Regions from separate parts of the Solibacillus sp. FSL R7-0682 genome, predicted to be linked through region 1. Evidence: a T-box and tRNA genes for the amino acid it is inferred to sense, from the RefSeq annotation. Region 1 holds a T-box; the other holds one or more tRNA genes.
The links. The T-box of region 1 lies ahead of trpS (tryptophan--tRNA ligase). A T-box ahead of a tRNA ligase gene usually reads a tRNA of that ligase, here a tRNA-Trp.
Positions count from the first base shown of each region.

Region 2: it encodes a tRNA-Trp, which carries the amino acid that the T-box ahead of trpS (tryptophan--tRNA ligase) is inferred to sense. The anticodon was not compared.

Region 1 covers NZ_JBBOUI010000001.1:3,241,586-3,249,067, reverse strand. Annotated here, with positions in the region: gene MKZ17_RS16490 (beta-ketoacyl-ACP synthase III) at 1-518, shown strand, start outside; gene fabF (beta-ketoacyl-ACP synthase II) at 570-1,811, shown strand; gene trpS (tryptophan--tRNA ligase) at 2,064-3,053, opposite strand; T-box leader at 3,117-3,330, opposite strand; gene spxA (transcriptional regulator SpxA) at 3,844-4,242, shown strand; gene mecA (adaptor protein MecA) at 4,753-5,400, shown strand; gene MKZ17_RS16465 (competence protein CoiA) at 5,629-6,756, shown strand; gene pepF (oligoendopeptidase F) at 6,820-7,482, shown strand, end outside.
Region 2 covers NZ_JBBOUI010000001.1:578,901-586,382, forward strand. Annotated here, with positions in the region: rRNA gene MKZ17_RS02920 (23S ribosomal RNA) at 1-1,602, shown strand, start outside; rRNA gene rrf (5S ribosomal RNA) at 1,739-1,854, shown strand; tRNA gene MKZ17_RS02930 (tRNA-Asn) at 1,870-1,944, shown strand; tRNA gene MKZ17_RS02935 (tRNA-Ser) at 1,955-2,046, shown strand; tRNA gene MKZ17_RS02940 (tRNA-Glu) at 2,062-2,136, shown strand; tRNA gene MKZ17_RS02945 (tRNA-Val) at 2,159-2,234, shown strand; tRNA gene MKZ17_RS02950 (tRNA-Met) at 2,252-2,326, shown strand; tRNA gene MKZ17_RS02955 (tRNA-Asp) at 2,330-2,405, shown strand; tRNA gene MKZ17_RS02960 (tRNA-Phe) at 2,428-2,503, shown strand; tRNA gene MKZ17_RS02965 (tRNA-Thr) at 2,516-2,591, shown strand; tRNA gene MKZ17_RS02970 (tRNA-Tyr) at 2,598-2,681, shown strand; tRNA gene MKZ17_RS02975 (tRNA-Trp) at 2,689-2,762, shown strand; tRNA gene MKZ17_RS02980 (tRNA-His) at 2,793-2,868, shown strand; tRNA gene MKZ17_RS02985 (tRNA-Gln) at 2,895-2,969, shown strand; tRNA gene MKZ17_RS02990 (tRNA-Gly) at 2,982-3,056, shown strand; tRNA gene MKZ17_RS02995 (tRNA-Cys) at 3,064-3,137, shown strand; tRNA gene MKZ17_RS03000 (tRNA-Leu) at 3,188-3,269, shown strand; gene MKZ17_RS03005 (hypothetical protein) at 3,390-3,890, shown strand; gene nagB (glucosamine-6-phosphate deaminase) at 4,281-4,994, shown strand; gene MKZ17_RS03015 (DMT family transporter) at 5,031-5,912, opposite strand; gene MKZ17_RS03020 (S66 peptidase family protein) at 6,105-7,013, shown strand; gene MKZ17_RS03025 (hypothetical protein) at 7,255-7,482, opposite strand, start outside.

The sequences.
Region 1 (7,482 bases):
AATTAACGAAAATTGTAGATTGGGAAGATCGTAATACGGCAATCTTATTCGGTGATGGTGCTTGTGCTGCGGTTATTGGTAAAGTTTCTGAAGGGCGTGGTATTTTATCCTTCGAGCTTGGCGCAGATGGCACAGGTGGTAAACATCTATTTTTAAATAATGATAATCATATATTTATGAATGGTCGAGAAGTATTTAAATTTGCGGTACGTCAAATGGGCGAATCAGCATTAAGTGTTATTGAAAAAGCAGGTTTAACAAAGGAAGATGTGGATTATTTAGTTCCGCATCAAGCCAATATTCGAATTATGGAAGCTGCTCGGGAACGTCTAGGGTTACCAGAAGAAAAAATGTCGAAAACGATCCAGCATTACGGAAATACTTCGGCAGCTTCAATTGGCATATCGATTGTCGATGATTTGGCAGAAGGCAAGATTAAAGATGATGATATCGTTGTTTTAGTTGGTTTTGGTGGGGGACTTACTTGGGGAGCTCTCGCTGTGAAATGGGGAAAATAAAAGAGTGATGAATAGAAAATAAATTAGATTTTAAAAGGGAGTATGGAATCGATGGAAAAGAGAAGAGTTGTCGTTACAGGAATTGGCGCCGTTACACCTGTAGGTAACAGTGCTGAACAGTCATGGGAAAATATAATTGCGGGAAAATCTGGAATCGGCCCGTTGACTCGGGTTGATACGAGTAAATTTACAGTATCGGTAGCAGCTGAAGTAAAAGACTTCAATATTGAAGAGTATATTGAACGAAAAGAAGCACGTAAAATGGATCGTTTCACTCATTATGCTCTAGCTGCTTCAATGATGGCTGCAAAAGATGCAAATTTAACAATTACTGAAGAAATGGCTCCTCGTGTTGGCGTTTGGATTGGTTCGGGAATTGGTGGAATGGAAACTCACGAGCAACAATTTTTAACGTTCCAAGAGCGTGGCGTTCGCCGAGTGAGCCCATTCTTCGTTCCGATGATGATTCCTGATATGGCATCGGGTCAAGTATCAATTTATTTAGGAGCGAAGGGTGTAAATTCTTGCTCTGTTACTGCATGTGCTTCTGGTACAAACTCAATAGGTGATGCCTTTAAAGTTATTGAGCGCGGTGACGCGGATGTGATGATTACTGGTGGTACTGAAGCACCAATAGTAACAATGGCTGTTGCTGGATTTAGTGCGAGTACAGCATTGTCAATGAACCCTGATATCCAGACGGCTTCTCGTCCATTTGATAAAAACCGTGATGGCTTTGTTATTGGTGAAGGAGCAGGAATTTTAATACTAGAAGAGCTTGAGCATGCGAAAAAGCGTGGTGCTAAAATTTATGGTGAAGTAGTAGGTTATGGTGCGACAGGAGATGCACATCATATTACAGCACCGGCACCAAATGGCGAAGGGGCAGCTCGTGCGATGCAAATGGCTTTGGACGATGCGAAAGTTGCGCCTGACCAGGTCGGTTATATTAATGCCCATGGTACAAGTACACCATATAACGACTTATTTGAAACTCAGGCTGTCAAAACAGTATTTGGTAATCATGCTTATAAACTGGCGATGAGCTCAACAAAGAGTATGACTGGTCACTTACTTGGTGCAGCAGGAGGGATTGAAGCAATCTTTACAGTGCTTGCCTTAAAAGAAGGAATTTTACCACCAACGATGAATTTACATGATCCTGATCCGGAATGTGATTTAGACTATATTCCGAATGAAGCTCGTAACGCATCTGTAGACTATGCTTTAAGTAATTCTTTAGGTTTTGGTGGACATAATGCATGCTTGTTATTTAAAAAATATGTAAATTAATAAGTTGTAATGAAAAAAACAACGTGTTGCGTCATGCGGCACGTTGTTTTTTCGTACAATTGTACAAAGGAGGGTATGACCTGACACGCTTTGTACTTTTTTTGTTTTTTTATGGAATTTGTGTAATGTCAATTAGTAATATTATTATGTACTTAAATTACCGAACGCTCGGCTATGCGTGGCGTGCAGTCATCTTGTACATATTGAATAGTGTAGAAATCTATTTATTATGTGGTGCTTTATGTGGGATGTTTATCGTCGTTTACGCCCTAAGCCCATCGCGTTCTCCATTTTCTTAAGTGTTTTAGAAGCAATTGCGTTAGCTTTTAGCGCGCCTTCATCTAAAATATCATCTAATTCTGGAGAATCGATTAACGCATAATAACGTTCTTGAATTGGCGTAATATGTGTGATAACTGCCTCGGCAACACCAGCTTTGAAATCACCGTAGCCTTTGCCTTCATATTTCATTTCTAAGTCAACAATTGTAGCACCTGTTAAAGCAGACTCAATTGTTAATAGATTAGAAACGCCTGGCTTGTTTTCGACATCGTATTTTACGATGCCTTCTGAATCTGTCACGGCAGATTTAATTTTCTTTTCAATTTCTTTTGGCGTATCTAATAATCGGATCGTAGCCTTTGTATTTGGATCTGACTTCGACATTTTTTTCGTAGGCTCTTGTAGCGATTTAATACGTGCGCCTTCTTTTGGTAATTGAATGTCTGGAATTGTTAATACATCGTTGTATTTTTTGTTGAAGCGTTCCGCTAAATCACGTGTTAATTCGATATGTTGTTTTTGGTCGTCTCCAACAGGAACAATGTCCGTATTGTATAAAAGAATGTCCGCTGCCATTAATGGTGGATACGTTAACAGTGCTGCTAAAACAGTTTCCTTACCATTTGATTTATCTTTATATTGTGTCATACGCTCTAACTCACCGATTGTAGCGACACATTGTAATAACCAGCCTGCCTGTGCGTGTGCGGGTACTTCGGATTGAATAAATAAAGTTGATTTTTTTGGATCGATGCCAACTGCGATATACATTGCTGCTAGCGAGCGAATATTTTTACGGAGTTCTAGTCGGTCTTGAGGTACTGTAATCGCATGTTGATCCACGATGCAATAAATTGCATTCCCTTCTTCCTGTAAGGCAGGGAATTGTTTGATGGCACCGATATAGTTGCCTAGTGTAATTGTTCCTGTTGGTTGTACACCTGAAAAGATTGTTTTCATTGTGTTTCCTCCTCGAATTCTTCATTAAAAACAAAAAACATCATGCGTCCTCTATATAACTATAGAAGGGACGAATGATGTTGAATCCGCGGTACCACCCAGCTTGCCCGTAAAGGCCACTCTTCTTCGTAACGTGAAGGGACGAGCTTTACTACTAGGAAAACGTTCATAAAGCTAACTCGGAAGTCCATTCCATTTAATGAATGATCTGTTTGCACCAACCACAGACTCTCTAAACATTCGCGTTAAATGTACTACTCTTCGTCATAGTTTTTCATAATCTTGTGAGTGATTATAACGCATTGCGAGAAATAAATGCAATCTTTTCGAAAAAAAAGTTTGAAAAAGTATAAAAGACAAGTTAATAGGTCATATTAGATGTAGTAATTCAATGATCATATGAATAGCAATAATATTATCAAACTATTTTATCAATTGATTTTATTAAATGAGAATCACTTTTAAATTAGTGGACGTTTATCATGTAGGTTTTTAGGGTAAATTTAATCAAGTGACTGGAGTTATTAAAATTATGTGATTCCGAGATAATCAGCGCATAAAAAGTATATAGAATCGTCATTTTTTTATTGACAATCTATATCCAAATGTGAGGGATTCATGTATAATAAGTACAGAATCTTAAATTAAATTAATTCTAAATTAAGTATTTTAATGTTTACATTTTACTTCATATGAGTGAATTTTTATCATTCAATTTGAATGATATTATAGTCTCCAGACAAGATGAGACCGTGTAACAATTGAAATCAATTAGAGAGGAAGTGAGGCAATGTTAGTTACATTATTTACTTCACCAAGTTGTACTTCATGTCGAAAAGCAAAAGCATGGCTAGAGGAGCATGACATTCCATATACAGAGCGTAACATTTTTTCTGAACCTCTAACAATTAGTGAAATTAAAGAGATTTTACGTATGACAGAAGACGGTACGGATGAGATTATTTCTACTCGATCTAAAATTTTCCAAAAATTAAACGTCGATGTTGAGACTTTACCATTACAACGTTTATATGAATTAATCCAAGAATACCCAGGGTTATTACGTCGTCCAATTATTTTGGATGAAAAACGTTTGCAAGTAGGCTATAACGAAGATGAAATTCGTCGATTCCTACCTCGTAAAGTTCGTGCCTACCAGTTACAAGAAGCACAGCGTATGGTCAACTAAATATTAGTATGTATGATGTTACGGGTGCAAATATGCGGTTGTAACATCTTTTTTTTCTTTTTTAGAATAGGATGTAACATATTTATTTTTATAAGCTATGTTTTTGAATCAGCTGATTTGCACTTATTATGCGCCTTCTTTGGCATTTTCTTTATTCCATCTTCCTCGCTCTGTTTATTTTACGCTTGATTTCGAGGAGAAGGTACAATACAATTTCAATAATTCAAATAATTTTATTTCCCCAACGTTTTTCCTTTTCATTTTAGTGCAAGACATCATACAATAGAGTTATAGATACTTTATGACAGTTTTATAAAGTACTTGGTGCCGATGTTATAGAGCGACATGCTGTTTAAACTATTTAGTCTATAGGGAAGTAACTTTATATAGACATGGGTAAGGACATTATTTGATGCTTTAACGCATAACATATGCCTTTCTAAAGAGAAATAATGGTTTTTTGAAGTGACATGGAGTTCTATGAATGACTGTGAAGGGAGTTGAGGTCTAATGGACATCGAACGCATTAATGAAAATACGTTAAAACTTTTTATTACGTATAGTGATATAGAGGACCGCGGTTATAGCCGTGAAGAAATTTGGTACAATCGCGCGAAAGGTGAAGAGCTTTTCTGGGATGTTATTGGCGAAGTAAACACTGACGATTACTTCGATTTAGATGGTCCCATTTGGATTCATATTAATGCATCTGAGATTGGGTTAGAGGTCGTTGTCACACGTGCATCTGTCAATAATGATTCCGATACTTCATCGATGGCAGGTTCTTTCGAGGATGACCTTCATATAACAGATCAATTAAATGAAATGGAAGAATCGCTATTTAATTCGTTAGGGAAGTCAGCTAAAGAGGCAGAGCAAATTGAAAATGCACGTTTCCGTTTTAAAGATATAGATGAGTTAGTACCGTTAGCAGCACGTGCCGCACAATTTGGTGTGAAATCGGCGCTTTATAAATGGGAAGACAATTTTTATTTATTTGTAGATTTACAAGATATAGAGTTACAAGAAGCAAAAGATATCGTTGCTCTATGTAGCGAATATTTAGCATCTTCGAAGTTGACGATTCATCGTCTAGAAGAATACGCAGAAGCAATTATTCCAGAAAAGTGCTTTGAAACAATTAATAACTTCTTTTAAAAGAACAAGGTAGAGACCGTCCAATAAAGGGCGGTCTTTTTTGGGATTCTATACTAGTGGACTTAATTAGGAACGACAATATGTGGGAGTGTCAATCGAAAAATCAATGTTACCTCAATTCTATTACTCTTCAAAAAAGCGCAAAAAAAAAATATTGCCAATAGTTATTTTTAATAAGTTGAAACCTTTGTTATCTGCCGGTACGATAAGTAAAAAGAGGTGGTGTATATGCTCGTTGCATTAACTGAACATCAAGAGCTTTTTCAGATTACGAAAGATCTATCTAGAGAAATGCTACTAGAACGAAAGTATAAGGAGAAATTTTTTTGCCCACAATGTAAAGAGCAACTACTTTTAAAGGCAGGCCAAATAAAAATACCGCATTTTGCGCATCGAAAAAGTAGCGAATGTGATTCTTTCTTTTCAGAAGGGGAGACTCTAGCGCATCTGATGGGGAAACAGCAATTATTTACCTTCTTTTCAAAACGTAATGTACAGACAGAATTAGAACCATTTTTATCTGAAATTCAGCAAAGACCAGATCTTCTTATCTCACATAATGACCAACAATTTGCAATTGAATTTCAGTGTAGTAAAATTCCTCCTGAAGTAGTTCAACGACGTTCAAAAGGCTACACAGAAATCGACATTCACCCGATATGGCTTATCCAAACACCTAATGCTCGATTTAAAGCGTTAGGATTAACGAAACTATCGATAAATTATACAAATTCTCAATACATTCAAATGTATAAAAAGCAGCGTTATTTAATAACGTATGATGTACATAGTGAAATGTTTTACTATGTAAGCAATTTAATTCCAATACACCGTCTACAATACTATGGGGTCATTCAAGCGCTTCCACTTATGCAACAAAGCTTCCCTTTTTTTCTACCGAAAGTTATGTCCGTGCAAATCTTTAATGCCCTAATGTTACGCTTTATTGCGTATCGTAATCAATATGTACATTCACGGTTATTGTTAAGCAAAAAAGGGGTCAATGATGACTTTTTACGAGCGGTTTATGAACTGCAATTAACACCATTAAGGATGCCGGATTTTATTGGGATTCCTGTTTCATTTGCGCAAGATTTTGAGGTGTTTTGTGTGGAATGGCAAGTACAGCTTTTTTATTTCATGCACTGCCACAAGTTGACGCCACAAAAGATGAATGTACAGGCTATAACATATTTCATGCAATGGGCAAAAATTAAAGGCCAGGGGAATAGTAAAAAAGCAGTTACTTATTATTTAGCGCTTTTAAAAAAGCTTGAAATTGAAAATGTGACGGATGAAGTTTCACGAGTGCAATTATTTCAATTCTTATACAACGAATTGGTTGCATTTGGATAGCTAAATTGTTTAAATAGACTTATAATTTCGAATTTCGGAATAGTAGGATGGAGGAAATGATCAATGGCAAAATCAATTTTGACGCGTGAAGAAGTACCAGAGCAATTAACGTGGGACTTAACACCAATTTTTGAATCAGATGAAGCGTGGGAAGCAGAGTTAAAGGATGTAGAAAAATTATCTGAGCAAGCGTCTCAATTTAAAGGAAAAGTAGCGGAAAGCGCGGAAAGTTTATACAGTGTCTTACATTTTTCAGATACACTAATGGAGCGATTACATAAACTATATGTTTATTCGCACTTAAAGCATGATCAAGATACGGCAAATAGTAAGTACCAAGACTTAGATGGACGTGTTAAATCAGTCGCGGCAAAAGTTGGTGCTACTTGGTCATTTATTACACCAGAAATTTTAAGCTTAGATGAAGAGACATTAAATAGCTATGTAGAAAATTACGAGCCTTTACAACTATATAAACAAAGCTTAAAAGAAATTAACATAGGGCGTCCACACGTATTATCAGCAGATAAAGAAGAGCTACTTGCTCAAATGGCTGAAGTATCTTCTTCATCGGGTGCAACATTTAGTGCATTAAACAATGCAGACTTAGAGTTCCCAAAAATTATGAATGAAAATGGCGAAGAAGTGCAATTAACGCATGGTAACTTTATTTTAATGCTAGAAAGTGATAACCGTGAAGTACGCGAGTCGGCATTTAAAGCGATT
Region 2 (7,482 bases), 2.7 Mb from region 1:
AGAATCCCGTCCACCGTATGACTAAGGTTTCCTGAGGAAGGCTCGTCCGCTCAGGGTTAGTCGGGACCTAAGCCGAGGCCGATAGGCGTAGGCGATGGACAACAGGTTGATATTCCTGTACCACCTCCTCACCGTTTGAGAAATGGGGGGACGCAGTAGGATAGGGTAAGCAGAGCGTTGGTTGTCTCTGTTCAAGCAGTAAGGCGTGTGTGTAGGCAAATCCGCACACTATAACGTTGAGCTGTGATGACGAGCTCGTATGAGCGAAGTTCCTGATTTCACACTGCCAAGAAAAGCCTCTATCGAGGTGAGAGGTGCCCGTACCGCAAACCGACACAGGTAGTCGAGGAGAGAATCCTAAGGTGTGCGAGAGAACTCTCGTTAAGGAACTCGGCAAAATGACCCCGTAACTTCGGGAGAAGGGGTGCTCTTGAGCGTGCAAGCGCATGAGAGCCGCAGTGAATAGGCCCAGGCGACTGTTTAGCAAAAACACAGGTCTCTGCAAAACCGTAAGGTGACGTATAGGGGCTGACGCCTGCCCGGTGCTGGAAGGTTAAGAGGAGTGGTTAGCGCAAGCGAAGCTGCGAATTGAAGCCCCAGTAAACGGCGGCCGTAACTATAACGGTCCTAAGGTAGCGAAATTCCTTGTCGGGTAAGTTCCGACCCGCACGAAAGGCGTAACGATCTGGGCACTGTCTCAACGAGAGACTCGGTGAAATTATAGTACCTGTGAAGATGCAGGTTACCCGCGACAGGACGGAAAGACCCCGTGGAGCTTTACTGTAGCCTGATATTGAATTTTGGTACAACTTGTACAGGATAGGTAGGAGCCAGAGATCTCGGAGCGCCAGCTTCGAAGGAGGCGTCGGTGGGATACTACCCTGGTTGTATTGAACTTCTAACCCATGCCCCTTAGCGGGGTAGGAGACAGTGTCAGGCGGACAGTTTGACTGGGGCGGTCGCCTCCTAAAAGGTAACGGAGGCGCCCAAAGGTTCCCTCAGAATGGTTGGAAATCATTCGAAGAGTGTAAAGGCATAAGGGAGCTTGACTGCGAGACCTACAAGTCGAGCAGGGTCGAAAGACGGGCTTAGTGATCCGGTGGTTCCGCATGGAAGGGCCATCGCTCAACGGATAAAAGCTACCCCGGGGATAACAGGCTTATCTCCCCCAAGAGTCCACATCGACGGGGAGGTTTGGCACCTCGATGTCGGCTCATCGCATCCTGGGGCTGTAGTCGGTCCCAAGGGTTGGGCTGTTCGCCCATTAAAGCGGTACGCGAGCTGGGTTCAGAACGTCGTGAGACAGTTCGGTCCCTATCCGTCGTGGGCGTAGGAAATTTGAGAGGAGCTGTCCTTAGTACGAGAGGACCGGGATGGACACACCGCTGGTGTACCAGTTGTCTTGCCAAAGGCATCGCTGGGTAGCTATGTGTGGACGGGATAAGTGCTGAAAGCATCTAAGCATGAAGCCCCCCTCAAGATGAGATTTCCCATTACGCAAGTAAGTAAGACCCCTGAAAGACGATCAGGTAGATAGGTTCGAGGTGGAAGTGCGGTGACGTATGGAGCTGACGAATACTAATCGGTCGAGGACTTAACCACATTTTATTGCAAATTCAATGAAACGTTTATCCAGTTTTGAAAGAACAAAAGATGAATAAAATCATCAAAAAAATATTAAAAAACACTTGATATTTATGCAAGATGTAGTATAATAAGTAATGTCTTTCAAAATAAGTCTAGTGATGATGGCAAAGAGGTCACACCCGTTCCCATACCGAACACGGAAGTTAAGCTCTTTAGCGCCGATGGTAGTTGGGGGCTTCCCCCTGTGAGAGTAGGACGTCGCTAGGCTTACATATAAATCATTCCGAAGTAGCTCAGTGGTAGAGCAACCGGCTGTTAACCGGTTGGTCGTAGGTTCGAGTCCTACCTTCGGAGCCATATTAATCTTGGAGAGTTGTCCGAGAGGCCGAAGGAGCACGATTGGAAATCGTGTATGCGGGTAACCCTGCATCAAGGGTTCAAATCCCTTACTCTCCGCCAGCCAATTTTATTAATGGCCCGTTGGTCAAGTGGTTAAGACACCGCCCTTTCACGGCGGTAACACGGGTTCGAATCCCGTACGGGTCACCATTTCCATTATTAAATCCAGCATGGAGGATTAGCTCAGCTGGGAGAGCACCTGCCTTACAAGCAGGGGGTCGGCGGTTCGAGCCCGTCATCCTCCACCATAAAAAAATAGTATTATCGCGGGGTGGAGCAGTGGTAGCTCGTCGGGCTCATAACCCGAAGGTCGCAGGTTCAAGTCCTGTCCCCGCAACCAAATGGTCCCGTGGTGTAGCGGTTAACATGCCTGCCTGTCACGCAGGAGATCGCCGGTTCGATCCCGGTCGGGACCGCCATTTTAATAAATTTAATTTATATGGGTCAGTAGCTCAGTTGGTAGAGCATTAGATTGAAGCTCTAAGTGTCGGCGGTTCGATTCCGTCCTGACCCACCATATAAAGATTTTGCCGGTGTAGCTCAGTTGGTAGAGCAACTGACTTGTAATCAGTAGGTCGAGGGTTCGACTCCTTTCGCCGGCACCATTACCTGGAGGGGTAGCGAAGTGGCTAAACGCGGCGGACTGTAAATCCGCTCCTTAGGGTTCGGCGGTTCGAATCCGTCCCCCTCCACCATCTTTATAGGGGCATAGTTTAAAGGTAGAACTACGGTCTCCAAAACCGTCAGTGTGGGTTCGATTCCTACTGCCCCTGCCAATTTTTAAAATAAACATAATAATTTTCATGGCGGTTGTGGCGAAGTGGTTAACGCACCTGATTGTGGTTCAGGCATTCGTGGGTTCGATTCCCATCAGTCGCCCCATTTTTAATATAAAACATTTAAAGCTTTGGGGTATAGCCAAGCGGTAAGGCAACGGATTTTGATTCCGTCATGCCCTGGTTCGAATCCAGGTACCCCAGCCATTTTTTTATTTTGCGGAAGTAGTTCAGTGGTAGAACACCACCTTGCCAAGGTGGGGGTCGCGAGTTCGAACCTCGTCTTCCGCTCCAATATTATGGCGGCATAGCCAAGTGGTAAGGCACAGGTCTGCAACACCTTTATCACCGGTTCAAATCCGGTTGCCGCCTCCATAATTTATCAAATCGGTTAAACCGGTTTTTTTTTACTCTTTTTTTGTTTTGCCGATATGGCGGAATTGGCAGACGCGCCGGACTCAAAATCCGGTTCCTTCTGGAGTGTCGGTTCGACCCCGACTATCGGTATACTTAGCTTAATGTAGCTTACACAATAAAAGCGTCAAAGCCTTATTAAACAAGGGTTTGACGCTTTTTGTGAATTTAGGTAGAACACCTATTACCAATTAATATAAAAGGAGGTGCAAGATGAAAATTAAGTCAATTTTAATTCCTCTTTTAGTATTGATACTATTTGGTTGTAATTATAATGATGAAAACACAATTAGTCATGAAAAACAAAATAATAAACAACTAAATAAGATGCAAATAGTTTCTTCAGATGAAGATGATTTTACTTTTACAATTACAAGCGATAAAAAAATATACTCCAAAGGTGAAAAAGTTGATATTGAAGCAAACCTTTTGTATAACGGGAAATCTTCCGAAGTAATAGTAAGAGGTGGAGGAAATTTAATCACCTCGGAAGTATTGAATGAACTTGGAGAAGAAATTAGTCCACGCTATTCGAGAGAGGATATTGCTCTTCCTTACACTTTTGCAAAAGGTCAACCCGTCATACTTAATACAACTGACATTGATACAACGCATTTAGATCTTGGCAAAGTTACAGTTAATGCAACTGTTGAATTTTATCTAAATCAAAAAGATTATAAGTTAAATAATGAATTGGTTTTTACTATTAAATAAATTCCTACTCTTTATGGCATATAGCAAACGGTGAAGCCTGAATATAGCAAACGTCATCTTTTTATTTACTGTCGAAGGGTGCTAAATTATTGCAAGTATGTGGTTTTGTTTATTAAGTAATATCTAGAGTATCCGTATCAATTCACGTGAAGAATCCTTAAGAAATTAAGGATTTTTTTTTTTATTTAATATGAACGAGTTGCTATTCATTTAATAAAAACAGTTATAATTTCAATAAAATTGTGAACTTTAATTTATATCGAAGAAATGTTAATGGAATTCAATTAGAATGGACATATTGTAGTTTAATTTAAATCATTATACCTCATTAGAATGTATTTGCTAAATTTACGGAAGTAGGGAAGTTACTTGAATAATACAGAAACTAATATGAAATGGATAGAGGCTAATAATTATGATGAGTTAAGTAAACTAGCCGCTGACATATTTAAAAATCAGTTAAAGAAAAATAGGAATACGGTGTTTGGGATGGCGACAGGTGGCACGCCAAAAGGATTTTATCAAGAACTTGTTCAAGCGTATAGAGCTGGGGACATTTCGTTTGCTGAGGCAAAAACGTTTAACTTGGACGAGTATGTTGGAATTGATCCAGCAAATAAAGCTAGCTATCATTATTATATGAATCAATACTTATTTAATCATATTGATATAAAACCGGAAAATATATTTGTGCCAAAAGGTAATACGGATGATTTATGTAATGCTGCAGCTCATTACGAGGAACTGATTGAACAGGCTGGGGATATTGATATTCAATTACTAGGTATTGGTGTTAATGGTCATATTGGATTTAATGAGCCCGGTACATCCTTTAAAACAGGTACGCATGTTGTAAATCTCACTGCCTCAACTCGTGAAGCTAATAAAATATACTTTAATTCGATTAATGATGTACCGACTAAAGCAATTACAATGGGGATCCAAACAATATTAAATGCCAAAAAGGTAGTATTATTAATTGCTGGGGCTACTAAGCAAGATGCATTTGATCGCTTACGTAGTGGTGTGATTTCCGAGGATTTCCCTGCAAGTGCCTTACACACTCATGCAGATGTTGTCGTTATTTACACAGAGGTAAAATAAGAAAAGGAGTGCAATTATTTTCTGCACTCCTTTTGTCTATTTTTTTATTGTAGAGACGATTACACCTGCAATTACTGTTAAGCCACCAATTATTTGAGCCACGAATAATCGCTCATCTAAAAATAGCACAGCAAAAATGGTTGCAAATACAGGGATGAAATTTAAATAAATGCTGGCTTTATTTGCTCCTAATGCAACAACTCCAGTATTCCAACTTAGAAAAGCAATAATAGAGGCAACGATACCTACGTATAAAATGCCACTTATTGTAGAAATGCTCCATGTAATCGAATGCTCTGTTGCAAGTAATTCATAAGCAGTAAACGGAATAAGCATAATTGCACCGATCGCAATCGTTACTAAAAATGTAGAGTTGCCTGGTAATTTACCTGCATATTTTTTGATGAGCAATGAATAAATACTCCAACAAAATACAGCAATAAGTACGATTAAGTCTCCTTTATTAAACGTAAATGAAAGAAGGCTTTTCAAGGAACCACCTGATATGATAAAGATAACTCCAGTAAGGGATAGTAATGTCCCGAAAATTTGATATTTCGATAAATGTTCCTTTAACAAAATAAAGCTTAATATGTATATCATAATGGGCGTCGAAGAATTCATTAATGAAGCATTAATAGAGGTTGTATAGTGAAGTCCGATATAGACAAGTGTATTAAATGCTGCAACCCCAGTGAATGCTAATATAAGGACAATACCCCAATGTTGTTTAAGAATAGGCCATTCTTTTTTAGTACGGCGATAGGTGATTGGGAAAAAAATTAAAAATGCGACGATCCAGCGTAAAAATGCGAGCGTGATAGGAGGAATGTCTCCAGAAATCGCACGTCCAATAACAAAGTTACCACCCCATAATAATGTAGCTAACAGGAGTAGTAGCTGTGGTGGAAATTTCATAGTCGTACAGCTCCTTATGTAAGAAATGATTTCGCCCTATAAAAGCGTGGATGGTGAAATCTATTATTCCGTGGAAATATTGTTTAAAGTTTCATTTTACTATTATAGGAGCTGATAGGAACGATTTGCAATGGGATTTACGTAAAACGCTATGATACAATTACGACAGTAGAAAATGGAGGTAGATAGAAGATGAAGATCCGTCCAGAAAGATTAAACGTTGGTGACACAGTTGGACTTGTTGCATTAAGTAGTCCAATCAGGCTGGAAGCATTAGGCGATAAATTAGCATTATTAGACGAGTTAGGTCTTAAATATAAAATTGGACAAACAATACAATCATACAATGGGTATTTAGCTGGTAGCGATGAGGAACGGTTAGAAGATTTCCACCAAATGATTCGTGATCCTGAAGTGAAGGCAGTCTTTCTAGTGAGAGGTGGTTATGGAATTTCACGTATTATTGATAAAATTAGCTACCCATTAATTGAAGATCATCCGAAAATCATTTGGGGCTTTTCTGATGGAACGACTTTACATACACAAGTCAATGAGTATTCGAATTTGGTTACTTTCCATGGGCCGATGCTATCAAGTCCAACAGGGGAGCTAGATGAGCTTTCAAAAAAGATGTTCCAGCAGTTATTCATGCCAATGGAAATTCAATACGGTGAAAACATCTCACCACTTCGCACAATCGTACCTGGAGCTGTGCGTGGGGAAATAACAGGTGGAAACTTAAATCGCCTTGTAAGTACATTAGGAACGAAATTTGAAGTCGATGTACGCAATAAAGTAGTCCTTCTAGAGGATATGGGTGAATCACTCGAGCAAATTGATAATATGATGAATCAATTGCGCTTATCGAGAAAGCTAGAGTTGGCAGCAGGCTTTATGATTGGAGACTTTAATATGTTGGGCTCAAGCGGCGAGGAAGAGGTATTAAACGTAATAGGAGGGTATTTAAAACCACTTAACAAACCAACTATTGCTGGCTTTAAGATCGGTCATTGCGAGCCAAACATTGCAGTTCCATTAGGGGTCGATGTCATTTTAAATGCGGATGAGAAATATGTACGGGTTTTACCAGGCGTAGAGTAATTATGTGTTTGCCAATTACTTAAAGAAATAAAACAAAGGCACCTTCGCAAAAATTGCGAGAGGTGCCTTTTAATAACGAGTGAACAGAAAATCTAATTCACGGATTGTCTGTTTTTTACTATGGTTGGTTATTAGTAAAGGGTAACAGTGTAACAGGTGAATGTTAATCGGTTGATTTAAGTTTGCTTAAAGCATAAAGTTCACTCGTTATTACTCAGTTTGGAGTCTCACCGCCCTGAGGTTAGAAGTAATTGCTATCGTCAAAATCAATTTGGATTTGATAATTTTTGGCATTAATAGTGTTCGATAAGCGATGTGCTTCTTTTTCTAGTTCGTTTGCACGATTTCGATATTTCATTGGCTCGAATAAAGCCACCCGGTAAAGCATTGCATCGCCAGAGTTATGATAATAGGATTCCTTTTCTTCAGAGCCTAATTGTTTACAAAAGGCTACTTCTGCACGGAGCTG